3 regions of the Pantoea sp. Lij88 genome follow, and region 3 is predicted to be linked to each of the others. Evidence: predicted binding sites of a transcription regulator. Region 3 holds the regulator's gene; each other region holds the start of a gene.
What was found. Region 3 encodes PurR, which represses purine synthesis genes. Its sites were predicted from a motif close to CANGCAAACGTTTGCNTG; they were not measured.
Positions count from the first base shown of each region.

Region 1: the regulator PurR is predicted to act here: its motif matches at 1,311-1,328, upstream of cvpA (colicin V production protein).
Region 2: the regulator PurR is predicted to act here: its motif matches at 1,086-1,103, upstream of PU624_RS05310 (7-cyano-7-deazaguanine/7-aminomethyl-7-deazaguanine transporter).

Region 1 is NZ_CP118269.1:1,269,616-1,271,882, reverse strand. It holds gene purF (amidophosphoribosyltransferase) at 1-724, opposite strand, end outside; gene cvpA (colicin V production protein) at 762-1,247, opposite strand; gene dedD (cell division protein DedD) at 1,513-2,267, opposite strand, start outside.
Region 2 is NZ_CP118269.1:318,883-321,149, forward strand. It holds gene PU624_RS05305 (DcrB family lipoprotein) at 1-279, opposite strand, end outside; gene PU624_RS05310 (7-cyano-7-deazaguanine/7-aminomethyl-7-deazaguanine transporter) at 396-1,061, opposite strand; gene tusA (sulfurtransferase TusA) at 1,266-1,517, shown strand; gene PU624_RS05320 (zinc/cadmium/mercury/lead-transporting ATPase) at 1,571-2,267, opposite strand, start outside.
Region 3 is NZ_CP118269.1:2,244,037-2,246,303, forward strand. It holds gene PU624_RS14265 (C40 family peptidase) at 1-270, shown strand, start outside; gene cydH (cytochrome bd-I oxidase subunit CydH) at 316-405, opposite strand; gene purR (HTH-type transcriptional repressor PurR) at 687-1,712, shown strand; gene punR (DNA-binding transcriptional activator PunR) at 1,709-2,267, opposite strand, start outside.

The DNA of each region.
Region 1 (2,267 bases), 970 kb from region 3:
GGGTAGACAGCTGGCCCGCTTCAGTGACATAGACCGCTTCACCCGGTGCGACGTCACGGATGAATTCAAAGCCCAGCGTATCCAGTGCCACGCTCTCGGAGGCGACCATATACTCGGTACGGCCATCCGCGATAACGCGCTTGCCCAGTACCAGCGGACGGATGCCGTTGGGATCACGGAAGGCAACCATGCCGTGACCGATAATCATCGCCACGACGGCGTAAGCACCGCGTACCTGCTGATGCACGGCAGCCACCGCAGCGAAAATGTTGTCGGCTTCCAGCGGATCGTTTTGAAAACGATCAAGCTCCTGCGCAAAGATGTTCAGCAGGATTTCAGAATCTGAGGTGGTGTTAACGTGACGGCGGCCCTTTTCAAACAGGTGCTTACGCAGCACATGGGCGTTGGTCAGGTTACCGTTATGCGCCAGGGTGATGCCGTACGGGGAGTTTACATAGAATGGCTGCGCTTCAGAGGCACTGGAGCTTCCCGCGGTTGGATAACGCGCGTGACCGATCCCCATATTGCCCTGCAGACGCTGCATGTGGCGTGCTTCGAAAACGTCGCTGACCAGGCCGTTTGCCTTTCGCAGGCGAAAACATTTCAGCGCATCGATTGTACAAATGCCTGCGGCATCCTGCCCGCGGTGCTGGAGCACCGTTAACGCGTCATAGATCGACTGGTTGACCGGCATGAAACCGGTGATACCGACAATACCGCACATGTTGTCATTTCCTCATTAAGCCGCACTCCCGGTCACATCACCGGGGTAAAAAACTCGACGTGCTTTTCAGGTAATCAAAAAACCACCTGATGATATAACTGAACTCGGGAATGAGTTGAGACTGTTGCCAGTCCGGACTTTTGGAAAAGCCAGTGAATGTATCAAGGAAGAACAGCAAGGCGGCTACAATCAGCACCCCTCGCAACGCCCCGAAACAGACTCCCAACACCCGGTCGGTTCCCGACAGGCCGGTTTTCTCCACCAGCGTGCCGATAACGTAGTTCACAATGGCCCCCACAATCAGGGTAGCGACAAACAGCACACCGATGGCGATACCGTTACGAACCAGTTCGTCGTCAAAACCTGTAAACCAGACTGCAAGGTAGGCGTAGTAATGACTGGCGACAAAAAACGCGCATCCCCAGGTAACGAGAGATAAGGCTTCCCGGACAAACCCACGGACGAGGCTGACCAGAGCCGAAAAACCAACTACCGCAATAATGACGTAATCAATCCAGATCATGAACTCTTCCAGCGCCAGTGCAATTGCACCCCTGCATCCAGTTCGGGGCGCATTCTAACAGAAAAAGAAAACGTTTGCGTAGCGGTTTTCTTTTTCTGCATCCATAAATGCGGCGATGAAAAAAACCTCAATCGCCCGGTAGATTCTCAGCCGGACAGGCCGTTGAAAATCGTCACTATTTTATCCTGCAACGCGCCGTAAGCGTGCTGCGTGCCGGGCAAAAGACGCTGCCTGTTACTGCTATCGGCAGCGCCAATCGCCGGCTTTAGCGGGCGCTGTACGGTTTCACCACACCGCCCAGTCCTGAGATGCTTTTCAGCTCGCCAACCGCGCTCTGCATTTTGGCTTTCGAGGCATCCGGGCCTACGTAAATGCGGGTGATCTGACCCTGTACCGGCGTTGACGGCACGGTAAAGGCGCGATAGCCCGACAGCCGCAACTGCGCGACAATCTCATTCACTTTGCTGGCGTTTTTCAGCGCACCTAACTGCACCACATAAGCCTGCCCTGCTGGCGCCGTCGTCTCTGCGGCTTTCGGCGCCTCTTCCTGCTTCGGCTGTTCGACCGCTTTAGGCTGTTCAACCGGCTTCGGTTTAGGCTGTTCCACGGCTTTTGGCTTCTGCTGTTCGACCGGTTTCTGCTTAGGCTGTTCAGTGACTTTAGGTTTCTGCTGCTCTGTCACTTTCGGCTTCGTCACCGTCTGTGCAGGTACAGACTGATGAACCGGCGGCGGCGATACAACGACCGGATCGCTCTCTTCGTCCGGCTGAGTCCGACCCTGCTCTGCCGTGGCGTTGGTTTTGCCATTGCCAGTGCTGCTGCTGACCGCATTGCCCGCGCCCTCCGGCGGCTGAGCCGGCAGCGACTGGGTGACCGGCGGCACCATTTCGCTGTCCTGCTGATCGTCAGGTTTCGGCACCAGTGGAATGGCGGCGAACTCCTCTTTGTAATGCTTTTTCTGACCATCCAGCAGCCCTGGCAGCACAATCACGCCAACGGCGACCAGAATAACAGTGCCGA
Region 2 (2,267 bases), 1.9 Mb from region 3:
ATCACTGGTCGGGTCGCCCGCAATCACAATAATGGCGCGCGCACCAGTTTCATCCGCATAAACGTGCATGTTCGTCGTCTGCGAACCCAGTTTACCGCTTTTATCTGACATGCCTGGTGGCAGTGAGAAGCTCAGTTTGCCATCCATCAGCGTGACGGTCTGCGCCGACTGACTGGCGCTGACGCCGTTGTCGTTCGCCGCTTCATCTTTCTTCTGGTCACAGGCCGCTAAGCCAAGTACCAGTAAACCCATTCCTACATATTTCACCAGGTTGCGCATCAGAATCCCTTTTTAAGTTTCCAGTCAGCCGTTAATACAACAGGAATCAGGTTGCAAACGCAACCTGATGATTGTCAGAAGATCTTAGCGGGTAATGGCAGAATTTATATGAGTTCTTAGCCGAAATTGACCTGGCGGGCGGTCTGGCGCTCGGCCATCCGCTTCAGCGCGGCGTTGAGCAACACACCGTAGGCGGGCAGGAAGAAGACCATGCAGATCAGTACTTTGAAGCTGTAATCCACCAGGGCAATCTCAACCCAGTGCTGCGCCATAAACGCATCGGGGCTTTTATAGAAGGCGATGAAGAAGAAGGCCAGCGTATCGCTGATATTCCCCAGGAACATCGCGCAGCCCGGTGCTATCCACCACTGTGGCAGACGACGCAGACGGTTAAACACATGCACATCGAGGATCTGACCCAGCGCATAAGCCATAAAGCTGGCGCAGGCGATTCGGGCCACAAACAGATTCATCACTTCCAGTGCCTGCCAGCCCTGCCATTCGCCCTGATAAAACAGTGCCGAGACGCCGTAAGAGATAAACAGCGCCGGGATCATCACGGCCAGAATAATGCGTCGGGCCAGCGGTGCGCCAAAAATACGCACGGTGAGATCGGTCGCCAGGAAAATAAACGGGAAGCTGAACGCACCCCAGGTGGTGTGGAAGCCAAAGACGGAAATTGGCAGCTGAACCAGATAGTTACTGGATGTGATCACCAGCAGGTGAAACAGCGACAACCAGAAAAGCGCATGCATGCGCTGACGTGAAGAAAATGAGAGCATATTCAACCTTTTTAATGTTGGGGTGAGGGAACCCATTGCGGGACGCCGTTCGGGCAGCGCCTGGCAGTTTTATGAGCAAAAAGCGGCGGCATCTTACCGCGTTGTGCTTTTTATGCAATGGTTAATTTTAGCGCAATCGTTATCGCCTTGCTTCACCGCCAGCACGCGCTAGAATGAGCGCCCTTTACCTGAACCGAGTTGATTATGAGCGATGTTTTTTCCTCTGCCGACCATCAGCTGGATGCCCGTGGCCTGCGTTGCCCGGAGCCGGTGATGATGGTGCGCAAAACCGTACGCGGCCTGCAGGATGGCGAGACGTTGCTGATCATCGCTGATGATCCGGCGACGACCCGCGATATTCCCGGCTTCTGCCGCTTTATGGAACATGGCCTGCTGGCGCAGCAGACCGAGACGCTGCCCTACCAGTTTCTGATTCGCAAAGGCATGGCAGGTTAACGACAGCCGTTCGGACCGTCGTTAACTTCACTCATCGATCAGAAGCCGCCTGCTCAGGCGCGACGACGCAGTAACCGCAGCGCGTTGGCGGTGACCAGCGCGGTCGCACCGGAATCCGCCAGCACCGCCAGCCAGAGTCCGGTCAGACCCAGCAGGGTGGTGACCAGGAAAATCGCCTTCAGACCCAGCGCAATGCCGACATTCTGGCGGATGATGCGCCGTGTCCGGCGTGCCAGCGCAATCATCGGTGCCAGATTACTGAGCTGATTCCGCGTCAGGGCCGCATCGGCCGCTTCCAGTGCGACATCGGTGCCGCTGCCCATCGCAATACCCAGCGTCGCCGCTTTCATTGCCGGGGCATCGTTAATCCCATCTCCGACCATCGCCAGCGGCTGCTGCTGACTCAGTTCACGGATAGCCGCGACTTTATCGGCGGGCAGCAGGCTGGCGCGATAATCAATATCCAGCTGGCGGGCGATGGTCGCTGCGGCGCGTGGGTTGTCGCCGGTCAGCATCAGGCTCTCAATACCCAGCTTTTTCAAAGCCTTTAACGCCTCCACGGCATCGTCGCGCAGCTGATCGCGCAGGGCCAGTGCACCCAGCGCCTCGCCATCGCGCATCAGCACCACCAGGGTTTCACCTTCGGCTTCCTGTTGTGCAATCTGCGCGCTTTGCTGCGGCGTCAGACCGGGCGCATGGCCAGGCGTCAGCAGCTGAATCTGCTGGCCTGAGACCTGCGCACTGATGCCG
Region 3 (2,267 bases):
TTTAAGATCCCACGTACCGCTAACGAGATGTATCACCTGCGTGACGCGGCACCCATCAAGCGTGAGTCACTGGAGAAAGGCGATCTGGTCTTCTTCCGTATTAATGGTCGCGGTACTGCGGACCACGTCGGCGTATACCTTGGCGATGGCAAGTTTATTCAGTCGCCACGTACCGGAAAAGATATTCAGATCAGCGCATTAGGGGAAGATTACTGGCAGCGCCACTACATTGGTGCCCGTCGGGTGATGACGCCGAAAACCATACGCTGAGCAGCAGAACAGTCAGAAAAAGCCGGGATAATCCCGGCTTTTTTGTTAGTGCAGAATGGCGGTAAAACTAAAGGCCACAATCATCAGCAGACAGCCCGCAGTGGTCATTAACGCCAGTTTAAGATCGGTACTCATTACATGCTCCTTAGTCACACAATTTGTAGGGTTATGGCATTTTCCCACACGACCCGGTAAAAATCTCGTTTTATCCGTCCAGCCTTGTTAGAATCCCGCCTTTGTTGCGCAACGCGCGCAACTCTGATTCCGTTTGCGCATCTTTTAAGGCGTTTATTCTCCGCCAGCGGCCTGTTTACCGACCAGAAAAGCTGCATTTTTGCGGAAAAATCCCTGAGCAGACGCAAACGTTTAACACTACGCTTATCAAAGATTTAGATAAGCACTGGAGTCCGATTTTCATGGCAACAATCAAAGATGTGGCGAAACGCGCCGGCGTCTCAACGACCACCGTTTCGCACGTCATCAATAAAACCCGCTTTGTCGCTGAAGAGACGCGCAACGCGGTCTGGCAGGCGATCAAGGAACTGCACTACTCGCCGAGCGCCGTGGCGCGCAGCCTGAAAGTGAACCACACCAAAACGCTGGGCCTGCTTGCCACCTCCAGCGAAGCACCCTATTTCGCTGAAATTATTGAAGCGGTTGAAAATCACTGTTTTGACAAAGGCTATACGCTGATTCTGGGTAATGCGCACAACGATCTGCAAAAGCAGCGTGCCTACCTCAGCATGATGGCGCAGAAGCGCGTCGATGGTCTGCTGGTGATGTGCTCTGAATATCCGGACGACCTGTTGCAGATGCTGGAAGAGAACCGCAATATCCCGATGGTGGTGATGGACTGGGGCGAGTCGCGCGCCGACTTCACCGACACGGTGCTGGATAATGCCTTCCAGGGCGGCTATCTGGCGGGACGCTATCTGATTGAACGTGGACACCGTGATATTGGTGCTATCCCCGGCCAGATGGAGCGCAATACCGGTGGCGGACGCCATGCCGGTTTCCTGAAAGCGCTGGAAGAAGCGGGTATCCAGCCGCGTGCCGAGTGGATTGTGCAGGGTGACTTTGAGCCGGAATCGGGCTATCAGGCGATGCAGCAGATCCTGTCGCAGAAACAGCGCCCGACGGCGGTGTTCTGCGGCGGTGACATCATGGCGATGGGCGCGATTTGCGCCGCTGACGAGATGGGGTTACGCGTCCCGCAGGATATTTCGGTGATCGGTTATGACAATGTGCGCAACGCCCGCTATTTCGCACCCGCCCTGACGACCGTACATCAGCCTAAAGCTCAGCTGGGGGAAAAAGCGCTGGATATGCTGCTGGACCGCATCACCAGTAAGCGTGAAATTTCACAAACGATCGAAGTCCATCCCACGCTGATTGAACGTCGTTCTGTGGCTGATGGTCCGTTCCGCGACTATCGCCGTTAATCCTCGCTTAACCACTCCTGATTAAGCGTTTGCGCATCACCCAGATAGCTGAGTAACCAGCCTGTCGCCGGTGATGCGCGATCCTCGGCCCAGCTGACGCAGCAGGGGCTATCCGGGAACGCCACCGGCAGTGTCAGTTCAACCAGATCGCCGCTGTCGAGCAGCGGTCTGGCAAGATGACCCGGTACCATCGCCACACACAATCCCGCCTGCACGCACTCCAGACCGGTCTGCCATTCCGGCACCACCAGCCTGCGCTGGTTATCCAGCGTCCACGTCATACGGCGCGGCAGCGCTCGCGAGGTATCTTCCAGCACCAGTGATGGCCAGCTTCGCAGCGTGTCATCATCGATCTGGCTCGCCTGCGTCAGTGGATGATCGGGCGCGACCACGCAGCGCCAGTTGAGGGTGCCCATATCCCGAAACGCAAAACGCCCGCCCACCGGAATCGCCTGGGTGGCCCCAATCGCCACTTCCACCCGGCCATCGGCCAGCGCATCCCAGACGCCATTAAATACCTCATAGCTGATGATCAGTTCCATATCGGGGAAGTGA